DNA from 3 places in the Roseateles sp. FW301-B2 genome. Region 3 is predicted to be linked to each of the others. Evidence: riboswitches for the same ligand, from Rfam matches in the RefSeq annotation. Region 3 holds a riboswitch; each other region holds the start of a gene.
What was found. Region 3 has a riboswitch for glycine ahead of AC3WQY_RS20995 (D-amino acid dehydrogenase). Riboswitches for the same ligand answer to the same signal wherever they lie in the genome.
Positions count from the first base shown of each region.

Region 1: it holds a riboswitch for glycine, as region 3 does, so the genes downstream of both, AC3WQY_RS08680 (branched-chain amino acid ABC transporter substrate-binding protein) here and AC3WQY_RS20995 (D-amino acid dehydrogenase) in region 3, are expected to answer to the same signal.
Region 2: it holds a riboswitch for glycine, as region 3 does, so the genes downstream of both, gcvT (glycine cleavage system aminomethyltransferase GcvT) here and AC3WQY_RS20995 (D-amino acid dehydrogenase) in region 3, are expected to answer to the same signal.

Region 1 covers NZ_JBYTBE010000009.1:110,518-115,961, reverse strand. Annotated here, with positions in the region: gene AC3WQY_RS08695 (ligand-binding sensor domain-containing diguanylate cyclase) at 1-1,651, opposite strand, end outside; gene AC3WQY_RS08690 (potassium channel beta subunit family protein) at 1,717-2,697, opposite strand; gene AC3WQY_RS08685 (FAD-dependent monooxygenase) at 2,809-4,047, shown strand; glycine riboswitch at 4,159-4,251, shown strand; gene AC3WQY_RS08680 (branched-chain amino acid ABC transporter substrate-binding protein) at 4,419-5,444, shown strand, end outside.
Region 2 covers NZ_JBYTBE010000021.1:19,039-24,482, forward strand. Annotated here, with positions in the region: gene AC3WQY_RS15140 (ATP-binding protein) at 1-1,238, opposite strand, end outside; gene AC3WQY_RS15145 (response regulator) at 1,235-1,894, opposite strand; glycine riboswitch at 2,005-2,108, shown strand; glycine riboswitch at 2,118-2,230, shown strand; gene gcvT (glycine cleavage system aminomethyltransferase GcvT) at 2,290-3,405, shown strand; gene gcvH (glycine cleavage system protein GcvH) at 3,458-3,832, shown strand; gene gcvP (aminomethyl-transferring glycine dehydrogenase) at 3,939-5,444, shown strand, end outside.
Region 3 covers NZ_JBYTBE010000039.1:30,930-36,373, forward strand. Annotated here, with positions in the region: gene AC3WQY_RS20970 (hypothetical protein) at 1-83, opposite strand, end outside; gene AC3WQY_RS20975 (RNA polymerase sigma factor) at 73-675, opposite strand; gene AC3WQY_RS20980 (YgaP family membrane protein) at 682-894, opposite strand; gene AC3WQY_RS20985 (isovaleryl-CoA dehydrogenase) at 1,063-2,715, shown strand; gene AC3WQY_RS20990 (alpha/beta hydrolase) at 2,717-3,514, opposite strand; glycine riboswitch at 3,588-3,680, shown strand; glycine riboswitch at 3,682-3,795, shown strand; gene AC3WQY_RS20995 (D-amino acid dehydrogenase) at 3,880-5,172, shown strand; gene fusA (elongation factor G) at 5,295-5,444, shown strand, end outside.

The sequences.
Region 1 (5,444 bases), on a different contig from region 3:
CCAGCACCGATTTGCTGGCCAGGCCCGCCTCCGGCTTGGCGACGATGGGCTGCAGCTCGCGCGCGCCCGCCGCCACCCGGTAGAGGCCGCTCTCGCCGCCCACCCAGAGGCTGGCATCGGGCATCTCCACCAGCGCGTTGACATCGCCGCTGAGGGTCTGGCCGCCGGCCAGCTGCACGCGCTCGAGCCCGCGCGCGCCCGGATCGTGCCGGTACAGGCCGTCCTGCGTGCCGATCCAGATCGCGCCGTCGCGGCTGGCGCGCAGACAGCGCGCCCGGCCCTTGCCGGCGCTGTGCACACTCAGCAGCTCGCGCCGCGGGCTGAATTCGTAGACGGCGGTATCGGTGCCCACCCAGACCCCGCCATCCAGGGCCTGCGCCAGACCGCCCACGCGCCCGCCCTGGAAGCGCCCGGCCACGCCATGCTGCGGCCGGATCGCGCCGATCACGCGCAGCTGCGCATCCATCACCGCCACGCCGCGCTCGTTGGTGCCGACCCAGATCTCGCCCTCGCGGGTTTGCAGCAGGCTGCGCACATCGGCCTCGCCGAACACGCTCGCTGCATCGGCATCGGCGCGCCGCACCCAGAGCCCGGTGGCCGCCGGGTTGTGGCGCTGCAGGCCACCGCCATAACTGCCCACCCAGATCCAGCCGGCGGCGTCGCGCAGCAGCACGCGCACATCGTTGGCGGCCAGGCCCCAGGGGCGTGCGTCGTCGTGGCGCAGCTGCTTGAGCAGGGCGCCGTCCTGCACCGCGCGCAGCTCCAGGCCGGTGGCGCTGGCCACCCAGACCTCGGTGTCGTTGAGCGCCGCCAGCGCATAGACCGAGCTGGACTTGTTGCCGCCCTGGCCGGCGGGCGCGCGCGCCAGCCAACGGCCGGCGCCGCTGACGGGATCGACGATGGCCAGCTCGCCCTGCTGGGTGCCGACCCAGAGGCGGCCGTCGGGCGCCTCGGCCAGCATCGAGATGATCTTGCCCGCCAGCTGCTGCGGCTGCGCCGCATCGGAGAACACCGGCTCGAAGCGCTGCCCGCCCGGGCTCAGCCGCGCCAGCCCGTTCCAGGTGCCGGCCCAGAGCTGGCCGCGCCGGTCCAGATAGAGGCTCTGGATGCGGTCGTCGGGAATGCCGCCGCCGGCGCGGTTGAAATGCTGGAACACCGCCTTGGCGGGGTCGACGCGGTCCAGCCCGCCGCCGATCGTGCCGACCCAGATGCTGCCATCGCGGTCCTGCGCCAGCGCCCGCACCGTGCCGGGGGCGAGCGACTTGGGATCGGCGGCATTGCTGCGGTAGAAGGTCCAGCGGTCGGCCGCGGGGTCGTAGAGGCCCAGGCCATCGCTTTCGGTGCCCACCCACAGCCGGCCATCGCGCGCCGCCAGGATCGAGCGGACGAAGCTGGTGCCGAGCTGGCGGCGCTGCTCGTTGTGCATGGCCACCGACTTGACTTGATAGCCATCAAAGCGCACCAGGCCAACGCTGGTGCCGACCCAGATGAAGCCGCTGCCGTCCTGGGCGATCGCCGCCACCACGCCGTCGGCGATCGAGCCGGCATCGCCCACCGAATCGAAGCGCGGCTCCGCCAGCAGCGGCTGCTGCGCCGCCGCCGGGCCGCACAGCAGGCACAGAAACCACAGGATCAAGGCGCGCCCGAGCATGCCGCGATATTAGCGGCCCGCGACGCCACCCAGGCAGTGCAATGCGGCCGGGGTCAGTTCTTGCCTTACTTGGCCAGCGGCTTGGTGACGGCGTCGATGCGTTCCAACACTTCCGGCGTCAGCTTGGGCGCCAGCGCCAGGGCGGCGAGGTTGTCCTGCAGCTGGCTGAGCTTGCTGGCGCCCAGGATCACGGTGGAGACATGCGGGTTGTGGTTGGCCCAGGCGATCGCCAGCTGCGCCACATTGCCGCCCAGCTCGGCGGCCAGCTTCTCCAGCTCGGCCACCGCGGCGTTCTTGGCGGCATCCTGCAGCTGCTCGCGCATCCAGGCCATGTTCTCCAGCGAACCACGGCTGCCCTCCGGAATGCCGGCCTTGTACTTGCCGGTGAGCAGGCCCGAGGCCAGCGGGCTCCAGGTAGTGAGGCCAAGGCCCAGGTCCTCGTACAGGCGCGCGTACTCCTGCTCGACGCGCTGGCGATGGAACAGGTGGTACTGCGGCTGCTCCATCACCGGCTTGTGCAGGTGGTGGCGCTCGGCGATCTCCCAGGCGGCGCGGATGTCGGCGGCCGACCATTCGCTGGTGCCCCAGTAGAGCGCCTTGCCCTGGGTGATCATGTCGCTCATCGCGCGCACCGTCTCCTCGATCGGCGTGTGCGGATCGGGGCGGTGGCAATAGACCAGGTCGATGAAGTCCAGGCCCAGGCGCTGCAAGGAGCCATCGATCGCCTGCATCAGGTACTTGCGGTTGAGCGTGTCCTTGGCATTGACGGTATTGGCCTCGCGGCTGATGCCCCAGAAGAACTTGGTCGAGACGATGTAGGACAGGCGTGGCCATTTCAGCGCCTTGAAGGCCTCGCCCATCACCACCTCGCTCTTGCCCATGGCATAGACCTCGGCGTTGTCGAAGAAGTTCACGCCGGCGTCGAAGGCGGCCGCCAGCATCTCGGTGGCGGCCTTGGTGTCGACCTGGTTGTGATAAGTGACCCAGGAGCCCAGCGAGAGCTCGGAGACTTTGAGGCCGCTGCGGCCCAGGCGACGGTATTGCATGTGTTGGACTCCTATCGAGAAGGGCCAGAGCGTAGCGGACTCCCGCCGCTATAGTGGGCGGCGCACGGCAAAGCCCGCCGGCGTACCCCGAATTCATACGCTATGCGCACCATGCCCACCGAAGCCAGCACGCCGACCCGCATGTCACTCGCCGTGGTGGGCGCCGGGCCGGCCGGCCTGAGCCTGGCCCTGCTGGCCGCTCAGCTGCTGCCGGAGGCGGCCATCAGCCTGTTCGACGCGCGGCCGCTGGAACGCGATGTCTCGGGCGACCCGCGCACCCTCGCGCTCTCGCTGGGCAGCGTGCAGCTGCTGCAGCGCCTGGGCACCTGGCAGGCGGGCCAGGCCGCGCAGGCGCAGGCGATCCTGCAGGTGCAGGTGAGCCAGGCCCCGCCCACGCTCAGCCACCCCTGGCTGTTCGGTGCCGGCGGCCAGCCCGAGGTCAGCATCAGCGCGCGCGAGCAGGGCGTGGAGCAGCTCGGTGCCGTGCTCAGCTACGGCCAGCTGGTGGCGCCGCTGCAGGCCGCCTGGCTGCAAGCCTGCGCGCGCGCGCCGCATCGCCTGTCCGCGCGCTTCGGCCAGGGCGTGTCGGCCATCAAGCCCGAGGGCTCGGGCGTGGAGATCGACGCCGGCGATGCCCATCTGGCCGAGCGCTTCGACCTCGCCGTGGTGGCCGAGGGCGGCGTGTTTGCCGAGCAGGCCCGCAAGGCGGTGGCGCGCGACTATGCGCAGAACGCCTGGGTCGGCACGGTGGAGCTGGACCCGGCCGCGCCGCCGGGCGTGGCCTACGAGCGCTTCACCCGCAACGGCCCGCTGGCCCTGCTGCCCCTGCCCGAGCGTGCCGGCCAGCGCCGTGCGGCCCTGGTCTGGTGCCTGCCGCAGGCCGAGGACGAGATCGGCACGCTCAGCGACGCGCAGCGCTTGGCGGTGCTCAACACCCTGCTGCCGCCGGGCCTGCCGCCGCTGCGCGGCATCGGCGCGCTGAAGTGCTTCCCGCTCGGCCTGAACGCCGAGCGCACCCTGGTGGAGGGCCGCGTTGTCCGCATCGGCAATGCCGCCCAGACACTGCACCCGGTGGCCGGCCAGGGGCTCAACCTGGGCCTGCGCGACGCCTATGCGCTGGTGCAGGCGCTGCGCACGGAGGGCGCGATCGACAGCGCGCTGCGCCGCGTGGAATGGCAGCGCGCGCCCGACCGCTGGAGCATGATCGCCGCCACCGATTTCCTGGCGCGCAGCTTTGCCTGGCGCTGGCCCGGCCTGCCGGGCGCACGCGGCCTGGCGCTGGCCGCGCTGCAGGCCGCCCCGCCGCTGAAGCGCGCGCTGGCGCGGCAGATGATGTTCGGAAGGCGCTGAGGCGCCGGCGTCGAGGCGGCCGCAACAAGGGTTAACCCTTGCCTCAGGTATAGTCATCGACTTCACCGCAAGACCGAGGTCGCTTGTCGACCGTCTTGCCGGCCACGAGCCCGAGCGACGTCGGGAGAGTCCGCGTGCCACCCGCGCGGCGCCGAAGGAGCAACCGCCCCGGAAACTCTCAGGCAAACGGACCGATGTCGCGGATGAACTCTGCAGAGTTGCCGGCTGCCTGACGTCCGCCGGTACGCCGAAGGAGCAAGTCTGGCCCCCGGGGGCCGCACGAATCTCTCAGGTGTCAGCAACAGAGGGGGCGACGACCACCGCGGTCCGGTGGCGTCACTTGACCCACCGACGTCGACAAAAGAGATTTCATGAAACCTACCCCATCACGCCTCGGCGGCATCGCCCTGGCCTGCCTCGCCATGTCCGCGCACGCAGCGGAGCCCCTCGTGGTCAAGATCGGCCATGTCGCCGCACTCAGCGGCCCCGCCTCACACCTCGGGCGTGACAACGAAAGCGGTGTCCGCATGGCGATCGAGGAATTGAACGCCAAGGGTCTGCAGATCGGCGGCCGCCCGGCCCGCTTCGTGCTCCTGGCCGAGGACGACGCCGGCGACCCCAAGCAAGGCACTGCCGCGGCGCAGAAGCTCGTGGACAACAAAGTCAACGGCGTCGTCGGCCACCTGAATTCGGGCACCGCAATCCCTGCCGCGCGCATCTACGCCGACGCCGGCATCCCGCAGATTGCGCCGTCGGTGACGAACCCGCGCTACACCCGCCAGGGCTTCAAGACGACCTTCCGGATGGTCGCCGACGACGCCCAGCTCGGTGGCACGCTGGGCCGCTACGCTGCACAGACGCTGAAGGCGAAGACCGTTGCGGTCATCGACGACCGCACCGCCTATGGCCAGGGCGTTGCCAGCGAGTTCGAGAAGGCCGCGAAGGCCGCCGGCGCGACGATCGCCAAACGTGAGTTCACCAACGACAAGGCGACCGACTTCACGGGCATCCTCACCGGCATCAAGGCGGCCAAGCCCGACGTGATCTTCTACGGCGGCATGGACGCGGTGGCCGGCCCGATGCTGCGGCAGATGAAGCAGCTGGGCATCCAGTCGAAGTTCATGGGCGGCGACGGTATCTGCACCGCCGAGTTGCCCAAGCTGGCTTCGGGCCAGGTGCCCGACGGCCAAGTGGTCTGCGCGATCGCTGGTGGCGTTGACGCGGCACAGCGGCCGGCGCTCGACAAGTTCAAGGCCGACTTCAAGAAGAAGTTCGGCATCGAGGTCCAGATCTACTCGCCCTACACCTACGATGCCACGAAGGTGATGGCCGAGGCGATGGTCAAGGCGGGATCGGCCGAACCGGCCAAGTACCTGCCGGTGCTACAGAAGATCAGC
Region 2 (5,444 bases), on a different contig from region 3:
GCGATCGCCTTCACGATGGCCAGGCCCAGGCCGCTGCCGCTGGCCTGCTGCGCGTCGGCGCTGCGGTAGAAGCGGTCGAACACGCGTTCGCGCTCGGCCACCGCAATGCCGGGGCCGCTGTCCTCCACCACCAGCAGGGCCTCGTCGGGCGTGGCCAGCAGGCTCACGTCCACGCGCCCGCCTTCGGGGCTGTACTTGACGGCGTTGTCCAGCAGATTGCGCAGCAGCATGCGCAGCGCCTGGGGCTCACCCTGCACCTGGGCAGCATCGCAGCGCGTCAGCCCCAGGTCGATCTGGCGCGCCGCGGCGGCATCGCTGATGTCCACCACCGCATCCTTGCAGAGCTGGTCCAGCGCCAGCGGCTGCGCCAGCTGCTGGGCCTCGCCCGGCGCCTGCTCGCGCGCCAGCGCCATCAGCTGTTCGATCAGATGGCTGGCGCGCTCGATGCCGCTGGCCAGGCGCCCGATCGCCAGTGCCTGGCCGGGTGCATCGGGCGCGCGCTGCAGCGATTGCAGCTGCAGCTTGAGCGCCGCCAGCGGCGAGCGCAGCTCGTGCGCCGCATCGGCGATGAAGTGCTGCTGCGCCTCGAAGGCCTGGCGCACCCGGCCCAGCAGGGAGTTCAGCTCATCCACCAGTGGCTTGACCTCGGCGGGCAGCTCCTCGCTGGCCACCGGCGAGAGATCGTCGACCGCGCGCGCGGCCAGCTGGTCGCGCACCTTGGCCACCGGCTCCAGCGATTGGCTCACCACCCACCACACCACCAGGGCCAGCAGCGGCAGCATCAGGGCGATGGGCGCGATGGTGCGAAAGGCCAGTTGCCCGGCCATGCGCTGGCGCACCGCCAGGTCCTGCGCCACCTGCACCACCTGGTAGCGGGTCTGCAGCGAGAACACGCGGAAATGCTTGCCATTGGCGTCCAGGTTCGAGAAGCCCAGTACCGCGCGCTGTGGCAAGAGCGCCTCACCGGGCGAGCGGAACATCGGCACGCCGTCCAAGCCCCAGACCTGCACCATGAAGTCGTAGCTCTTCTGGTCGCCCAGCGGCAGGCTCACCGTGCCGCTGCCGACGCTGCCCTGCAGGGAGAAGGCCATCTGCTGCATGTGGTAGTCGAAGATCTCGTCGGCCTCCTGCAGCGCGGTGCGGTAGGCGCTGCCGCCCTGCACCAGGGCCGAGAGCGAGAAGGCCAACAGCAGGAAGGCGATCAGGCGGTAGCGCAGGGAGCGGGGAAACAGCATCATTCCTTGGGCACCCGGTAGCCCACGCCGCGCACGTTCTGGATCAGCGCCGCACCCAGCTTCTTGCGCAGGCCGTGGATATAGACCTCCACCGCATTGCTGCTGATCTCGTCCTTCCAGCTGTAGAGCTTTTCCTCCAGTTGCTGGCGCGACAGCACCATGCCCGGCCGCGCCAGCAGCGGCTCCAGCACCGCCCATTCGCGCGCCGACAGCGTGACCTGCCGGCCTTCGGCCACCACCTCGCGGGTGGCGGGGTTGATGCTCACGCCGCGGTGTTCGTAGACCGGCTCGGCGCGGCCGCTGGCACGGCGCAGCAGCGCGCGGATGCGCGCCAGCAGCTCGTGCAGCTCAAAGGGCTTGAGCACATAGTCGTCGGCGCCGGCGTCCAGCCCGGCAATGCGCTGCTCGAGCGCGTCGCGGGCGGTGGCGATCAGCACCGGCATGACCTGCTTGCGCGCGCGCAGCGCGCGCAGCACGCTCATGCCATCGCGCTTGGGCAGGCCCAGGTCCAAGAGCACCAGGTCGTAGTTCTGCGCCTGCAGGGCCGCGTCGGCCAGCTCGCCGTCGCGCACCCAGTCGACCGCATAGCTTTCGGCGCGCAGCAACTCGAGCAGTTGCTCGCCAATCATCGGGTCGTCTTCCACCAGCAGCAGTCGCATGCCAAGTCCTCTTGCCGGATTTACGGGGAAGTGAGATTTTCCATGCGCGGCAAGGCCGGCCATTAGACGAGACTTAATTTGCTCGCCCGGCCCCAAAACCATGGCTACAATCCGCGCCGTCAGGAGAGAGCTTTCCACGCAAAGCCGCCGAAGGCGCAGAGGCACTGGTGATCCCACGCTTCGAACGCTCAGGCAAAAGGACTGACAAGACGCCTCGATGCAGGCGTTCCTCACTGGAGAGAGGCGGGTCTTTGTTGAACCCGTCCACCGAAGGGGCAAGCTGTCGGCGATACGCCGGTGGTCAATCTCTCAGGTACCAAGGACAGCGAGGGCATATCCCCCACCATCGGTCTCAGGACCGGGTGGGCTTTCAGAATGCCCTCGGAGTAAGTCCCTTGTCTGCCGCACTCAAGACCACCCCCCTGCACGCTCTGCACATCGAACTCGGCGCCAAGATGGTGCCCTTTGGCGGCTACGACATGCCGGTGCAGTACAAGGAAGGCATCCTCGCCGAGCACAAGCACACGCGCACGGCGGCCGGCCTGTTCGACGTTTCCCACATGGGCCAGCTGCGCCTGGTCGGTGCCGATGCCGCTGCCGCACTGGAAACGATCGTGCCCGTCGACGTGATCGACCTGCCGGTGTTCAAGCAGCGCTATGCGCTCTTCACCAATGAGCAGGGCGGCATCCTCGACGACCTGATGCTGTGCCGCCGCCCCGACGACATCTTTGTGGTGGTGAACGCCGCCTGCAAGGAGCAGGACACCGCGCATCTGCAGGCCAAGATCGGCGGCCGCTGCGAGGTCATCAGCCTGCCCGAACGTGCCCTGCTGGCGCTGCAGGGCCCGCAGGCCGTCACCGCGTTGGCGCGCCTGAACCCAGAGGTGGCCAAGCTCACCTTCATGACCGGCGGCTTCTTCAATCTGGACGGCATCGAGACCTTCCTGACCCGCTCGGGCTATACCGGCGAAGACGGCTTCGAGATCTCGGTGCACAACGACCAGGCGGTGGCGCTGGCGCGCAAGCTGCTGGCCCAAGCCGAGGTCAAGCCCATCGGCCTAGGCGCGCGCGACACCTTGCGCCTGGAAGCCGGCCTGTGCCTGTACGGCCATGACATCAATACCGAAACCACGCCGGTGGAAGGCGCGCTGACCTGGGCGATCCAGAAGGTGCGCCGCGCCGGTGGCGCGCGTGCCGGGGGCTACCCCGGTGCCGCGGTGATCGACGGCCAGCTCGCCGGCGGCGCCAGCCGCAAGCGCGTGGGCCTGATCAGCGCGGAGCGCATGCCGGTGCGCGAAGGCGCCAAGGTGGTGGACGCCGAGGGCAAGGAACTGGGCGTCGTCACCAGCGGCTCGCTGGGCCCCACGGTGGGCAGCCCGGTGGCCCTGGCCTATCTGCCCAGCAGCCACACGGCGGTGGGCACGCCGGTGTTCGCCCTGGTGCGCGACAAGCGCGTGGCCATGACCGTGGCCCCCACGCCCTTCGCGCCACATCGTTATTTCCGCGGCTGATCGCCATCTCTTTTTTCAACCTGGTTTTTTCTCCCGACATTCGGAGCACACCATGAGCATCAAGTACACGCCTGACCACGAGTGGGTCCAGATCGAAGCCGATGGCACCGCCACCGTGGGCATCACCGTCCATGCGCAAGACGCGCTGGGCGATGTGGTGTTCGTGGACCTGCCCAATGTGGGCCAGAGCTATGCCGAGAAGGAAGTGGCCGGCGTGGTGGAGTCGGTGAAGGCCGCCGCCGACGTCTACATGCCCGTGGATGGCGAGATCACCGCCGTCAACGAAGAGCTGCGCAACGACCCCTCGCTGGCCAACACCGATCCGCTCAAGAGCGGCTGGTTCTTCAAGGTCAAGCTGAGCAACCCTGCCCAGTTGGACGCGCTGATGGACGGCACCGCCTACGACGAGCTGGTCAAGAACAGCTGATCCCAGCCGTTCACAGCAAAGCAGAAAGAAAGCGGGCACGGAGTGCCCGTTGTTGTATTGAAAACCGGTGCCCTGGCCACGAGCCCGGGCGCCTGAGGATTGCGCCATGTTGATGTCTGCCCTGAAGCCGCTCGGTGAGCTCGAGAACGCCGCCGAATTCCAAGCCCGCCATATCGGCCCCGACGCGGCCGACGAGGCAGCGATGCTGTCCGTGATCGGCGCGGCCTCGCGCCGTGCGCTGATCGAGGCCATCGTGCCCGCCAGCATCAAGCGCAGCCAGGGCATGCAGCTGCCGGGTGTCGCCACCGAAGCCCAGGCGCTGGCCGAGCTGAAGGCCGTGGCAGCCAAGAACAAGGTGCTGAAGAGCTATATCGGCCAGGGCTATTACGACACCCTGACCCCCGGCGTGATCCTGCGCAACATCCTCGAGAACCCCGCCTGGTACACCGCCTACACGCCCTACCAGGCCGAGATCTCGCAGGGCCGCATGGAAGCGCTGGTGAACTTCCAGACCATGGTCACCGACCTGACCGGCATGGCGATTGCCAACTCCTCGATGCTGGACGAGGCCACCGCCGCCGCCGAGGCCATGACCCTGGCCGCACGCGTGGGCAAGAGCAAGTCCACGGTGATCTTCGTCGCCGACGATGTGCTGCCGCAGACCCTCGAAGTGGTGCGCACCCGCGCCAAACCGCTGGGCTTCAGCGTGCAGGTGGGCACGGCCGCCGAGGCCGGCCAGAGCGAGTGCTTTGCGGCGCTTGTGCAATACCCTGGCGTGAGCGGTGAGGTGCGCGGCTTGCAGGCGACGGCCGATGCGGTGCACGCCCAGGGCGGCCTGCTGATCGTGGCCGCCGACCTGCTGGCGCTGACGCTCCTGAAGGCGCCCGGCGAGCAAGGCGCCGACATCGCCGTGGGCACCACCCAGCGCTTCGGCATGCCGATGTGCAATGGCGGCCCGCACGCCGCCTACATGGCCTGCAAGGACGAGTACAAGCGCAACCTGCCCGGCCGCCTGGTGGGCGTGAGCGTCGATGCCCATGGCAACCCGGCCTACCGCCTGGCGCTGCAGACGCGCGAGCAGCACATCCGCCGCGAGAAGGCCACCTCGAACATCTGTACCGCCCAGGTGCTGCCGGCCGTGGTGGCCAGCATGTACGCGGTCTACCATGGCCCGCAAGGCCTGAAGCGCATCGCGCAGCGCGTCGCCAGCTACACCGCCATCCTGGCCCAGGCGCTGGGCGAGCGCGTGGCCAACGGCAGCGCCTTCGACACGCTGGAGATCAAGACCGGCGCCGCCACCGAGGCCACCCTGGCCAAGGCCGTGGCCGCCGGCATGAACTTCCGCCGCAGCTCGGCGCAGAGCGTGTCGGTCTCGCTGGACGAGACCACCACGCGCACCGACCTGGCCGCCATCCTGGCGGTGTTCGGCCTCTCGGCGGACCTCGCCGCCTTCGAGAAGGGCGTCGCCACCCTGATCCCGGCCGAGCTGCAGCGCACGAGCGCCTACCTGACGCACCCGGTGTTCAACCGCTACCACTCGGAAACCGAGATGCTGCGCTATCTGCGCGCCCTGGCCGACAAGGACCTGGCGCTGGACCGCAGCATGATCCCG
Region 3 (5,444 bases):
CGCAGCAGCCGGAGGGCGCCCAGCAGGGCCAGCGCGGCGGCGCCCCGCGCCAGGCGCTCACCCACCGAGCGCCTACAGAACATGGTGGCGCTCCTGCTCGTCCTTGCCAGTGCCGACAGCCGCGGGCTCGGGCGCACCGTCCTTCATCCAGTAGCCGCTTGCCAGCAGCTGCTCGCGCACCTGGGCGCGTGCGCGATGCAGGCGGCTCTTCACCGCCTCCAGGCTGAGCCCCAGCTGGGCGGCCACCTCGGGCGCCGTCAGCTCATGCACATCGCGCAGCAGCAGCACCTCGCGATGGGCCGGGCTGAGCCGCTCCAGCGCGCGCAGCAGATCCAGGCGCAGATCGGTGGGCAGGGTCGGCGCGCTGGGCTGCTCGGCGGGCGCCAGTTCGTCCAGATCCTCGGTCTTGCCGCGGCCGCGGTAGAGCCGGTAGCACTCGCGCTCGACGATGCGGAACAGCCAGGTCGCGAAGGTAGCCACGGTGCGCAGCGCGCCGATCTTGCGGTAGAGCTGCCAGAGCGCGATCTGCACCGCGTCCTCGGCGTCCTCGCTGCTGGCGCAGGTGCGCCGGGCAAAGCGCTTCAGGTCGGGCTGGCAAACGCTCAGCAGGCTGGAGAGCGCACCCGGGTCGCCGCGGGTGGCGGCCTCGATCAGCGGGGCTTGGGCACGGATCATGGTGGCTCAGTTCTTCAGGGCGCGGCGCCCCAGCATCGCACAGGCCGGGCAGAAGCCGACCAGGGCGGTCGAGGCCAGGGTGGCGGCGGCGGCGCCCGCCATCCAGCTCAAGGGGCCGGCGCCGAACCAGCCCATGAAGACGGCCCCGCCCATGAGCAGACCCATGAGGATGCGCAGGGCGCGCTCCCAGTGCGGCAGATTGCGTTTGATGAAGAACATGGTGGCTCGGTTTGGAAGTGATGGACACCGACCTAGAGTGCGAAGGGCCTCAAAAGGATTCGGCATTGCGAAAAGAATTCGCCCGCCCCCGGCCCGCCCCGGATGGCGCAGCGCCAGCGACTGCGCTCTACTTCCGGCATCAACAAAGCGAGAGCATGGAGACCGGGCATGTGGCAGACGCACAGCATCAGCAACCAGGTCGATGACTACGCCGACTACAACCTGTTGGCCACGGACCCGATCCTGCGGCAGGCGCTGGCGCGCGCCGGCGCCGACTGGGCCGAGACGGCCCTGCTCGATTTCGGCGCGCAGCTGGGCCGGCGCGAGAGCTATGCCCAGGCCGAGCTGGCCAACCGCCACGGCCCCGAGCTGAGGAGCCATGATGCGCGCGGCCGGCGCGTCGACCAGGTGGAGTTCCACCCGGCCTGGCATGAGTTCCTGGCGCAGTACCGCGGCCAGGGCCTGGTGAGCCTTGCCTTCGAGACCGAGCGCCGCGGGCGCTGGAGCGCCTTTGCCGCCGGCTTCTACCTGCATGGCCAGATCGAGGCCGGCAGCCTCTGCCCCGCCACCATGACGCAGGCCTGCATCCCGGTGCTACAGAAGGAAGCGGCGCTGTTCGAGCGCCTGCGTGGCCAGCTCTACAGCCGCGCCTACGACCCGCGCGACCTGCCGCTGGAACAGAAGACCAGCCTCTGGGTGGGCATGGGCATGACCGAGAAACAGGGCGGCTCGGACCTGCGCGCCAACACCACGCTGGCCACCCCCCTGGGCGCGGGCGGCCGCGGCGGCGAGTACAGCCTGCGCGGCCACAAATGGTTCTTCTCCGCGCCGATGTGCGACGCGCATCTGGTGCTGGCGCGCACCGAGGCCGGGCCTAGCTGCTTCTGGGTGCCGCGCTGGCGGCCCGATGGCACGAAGAACCCCATCCACATCCAGCGCCTCAAGTCCAAGCTGGGCAACCGCAGCAACAGCAGCAGCGAGGTCGAGTTTGCCGATGCCTGGGGCCTGATGCTGGGCGAGGATGGGCGCGGCATTCCCACCATCATCGAGATGGCCGGCTACACGCGGCTGAACTGCGTGATCGGCAGCGCCGGCATCATGCGGCAGGCGCTGGTGCAGGCCCTGCACTATGCGCGCGAGCGCATGGCCTTCGGCAAGCGCCTGGCCGAGCAGCCACTGATGCGCAGCGTGCTGGCCGATCTGGCGCTGGAAAGCGAGGCCGCGGCGCTCCTGATGATGCGGCTGGCCCAGGCCTTCGAGCGCGGCGCCGACGCTCCCGCCGAGCGCGCCTGGCAGCGCATCATGACGCCGGCCGCCAAGTTCTGGGTCTGCAAGCGCGCCGTCGAACTGAGCGGCGAGGCGATGGAGGTGCTGGGCGGCAACGGCTATGTGGAGGAAGGCGTGCTGGCGCGCCTGTACCGCGAGGCGCCGGTGAATTCGATCTGGGAAGGCTCGGGCAATGTGATGTGCCTGGACGTGCTGCGCGGCATCGCACGCGAGCCGCAGGCCGCCCATGCCCTGCTGGACGAGCTGCAGCAGCTCGCCGGCGACAGCGCGCCGCTGCGCAGCGAACTCGCCGCCCTGCGCGACCTGCTCACGCGCACCCCGGCCGCCGACTTCGAGGCCCTGGGGCGCCAGTTCGCGCAGCGCCTGGTGCTGCTGGCCCAGGCCTGCCTGATGAGCCAGCATGCCCCCGGCGAGGTGGCCGAGGCCTTCATCGCCAGCCGCCTGCTGGACGCGCAGAGCGGGCGCGTGTTCGGTGCGCTGGACACGCGCGGCATCGCCATCGATGCGCTGCTGGCGCGCGCGCTGCCGATCTGAGTCAGAGCGCGGCGAGCGCCTCGCGCAGGGTCTGCTGGTATTGCTCGAAGCGCTGCAGGTCGTTGTGCGCCGCACCGGGCACCAGCACCAGCCTGGCCAGCCCTTGCTGCCGCAACAAGGCCTCGCTGTGCTGGGGTGCGATGAGGCTGTCCTGCCCGCCATGCACCAGCAGCAGCGGCGTGCGCAGCCGGGCCACGTCGGCGCCGGTGTCCAGCGGGTAGCGCAGCAGGCCCGGTGGCACCCAGGGAAAGTGCTCGCGCATCAGCGCCGACATGCTGGCGTAGGGCGATACCAGCACGGTCAGCTCCGGCCCGACCTCCGCGGCCAGCCCCGCCGCTAGGCCCGTGCCCAGCGAGCGCCCATAGATCACATGCTTGAGCCCGCGGTACTGCGGCGCTACGGCGTCCCAGGCGGCGCGCACATCGGCGCGCAGCTGCGCCTCGCTCTCGATATGGCCGCTGCTCTTGCCATAGCCGCGGTAGTCCAGCATGAAGAGGTCGTAGCCGGCGCGGCGATAGAAATCGGCGTTGACGAACCAGGTCTGCAGATTGCCGGCGTTGCCGTGCAGAAAGAACACCAGGCCCTTGGGCCGGGGCAGGCGCAGATGCAGGGCCGAGAGCGTGGCTCCGGGCACGTTCAGCCGCAGGTCCTGCACATCGGCGCCGAGCTCGAAGCGATGGCCGGCGGCCAGCGGCTCGGGCTGGAACAGCAGCTGCTCCTGGCGCCAGTACAGCCAGGCCATGGCGGCGCCATAGGCCAGCAGCAGCATCAGGCCGGCCCCCAGAATGGTCTTGCGCATGCAGCATCCTCCACGCTTGCCCGCAGTCTACGCAGGCGGCGGCCTGCCGGATGCAAGACCTGGGCTACACTGGCTCCCGGATTCAGGAGAGTGCGGCCCGCCCTGCGAGCCGCCGCCGAAGGCGCAAGCTCCCATACTCGCTCAGGCCCCGTACTGGATCCGCTTTCAAGCCGAATGCTGGAGAGTGCCTCATGTGCAATGCATGGGGCCGCCGAAGGAGCAAGGCGCGGGCCGCAAGCCCGGCGCCGAATCTCTCAGGCACCAAGGACAGCGGGAGCGGCGCGCCCAGGCGCACGCATCCCTTTTGGCATCACTTCCGCCAGAGACTGCACGCCTGCGCGTTCAACCCGAACGGAGTATTCGCAATGCATGTCATCGTCCTGGGCGCCGGCGTCACCGGCATCACCACCGCCTGGTATCTGCGCGCGGCCGGCCATGAGGTCACCGTGATCGAACGCCAGCGCGCCGCTGGCCTGGAAACCAGCTATGCCAATGGCGGCCAGATCTCGGTCTCGCACGCCGAGCCCTGGGCCAATCCGGGCGCGCCGCTGAAGGTCCTGAAATGGCTGATGAAGGAGGACGCGCCGCTGCTGTTCCGCCTGCGCGCCGACGCCGCGCAATGGCGTTGGGGCCTGCAGTTCCTGCGCGAATGCACGCCCGGCCGCACCGCCCACAACATCCGCAACATCGTCAGCCTGGGTCTCTACAGCCGCGCCAAGCTGCAGAGCCTGCGCCAGGAGCTGGGCCTGCAATACGACCAGCGCAGCCAGGGCATCCTGCACTTCTACACCAGCGAGGCCGAGTTCGAGGCGGCGCAGGAGCCGGCGCGCATCATGCGTGAGCAGGGCTGCGAGCTGGACATGAAGACGCCCGACGATTGCGTGGCCATCGAGCCGGCGCTGGCGCAATGCCGCGGCAAGATCGTCGGCGGCAGCATGACGCCCAGCGACGAATCGGGCGATGCCCATGCCTTCACCCAGGCGCTGGCGGCGCGCTGCGCGGCGGCCGGCGTGCGATTCGAGTACGAGACCCGCATCCTCGGCCTGGAACAGGGCCGGCAGGGCGTGGAGCGCGTCATCGTCGCCAACGCCGCGGGCGTGGTGAGCCGGCGCAGCGCCGACCGCTTCGTGCTCTGCATGGGTTCCTTCAGCCGCCAGCTGGCGCGCGAGCTTGGCGTCTCGCTCAACATCTATCCCGCCAAGGGCTACTCGGTCACGCTGCCGGTGATCGCGCCGGCGCACAGCTACCAGGTCTCGCTCACCGACGACGAGTACAAGCTGGTGTTTTCGCGCCTGGGCGACCGCCTGCGCATCGCCGGCACGGCCGAGCTGAACGGCTACAGCACCGAGCTCAATCTGGTGCGCTGCGAGGCCATCGTGCGCCGCACGCGCGAGCTCTTCCCGCACATGACCGATGGCCAGGGCGCCCAGTACTGGACCGGCCTGCGCCCGGCCACGCCCTCCAACCTGCCCTATATCGGCGCCAGCAAGGTGGCCGGCCTGTACCTCAACACGGGCCATGGCACGCTGGGCTGGACCCATGCCTGCGGCTCCGGCGCGGCCATCGCCGACATCGTCAGCGGCCGACAGCCAGCGCTGGATTACGCCTTCACCGCCGCGACATGCAGGCCACGGCAGTTGCAGGCGGTGGCCGCCTGACAACAATGTGGCGGCTTTGATCTGACCCCTTGCCGCCGGGCAGCGCATCCTCTACGCTGGGGCCATCCCAGAAGGAGGATGCCATGTCCCCGAGCCCATCGATGCACAACGACGGAGGCGCGATGGCCTCCGACAGCCCCAACGGTAGTCGAGGGGGCGCCGGGGGGCCGGCGGCCCAGGCCGAGATCGCCAAGATCCGGACCCTGGCCCTGCTGGGCCCCGCCGGCGCGGGCAAGACCAGCCTGATCGAGGCGCTCTTGCACCACTGCGGC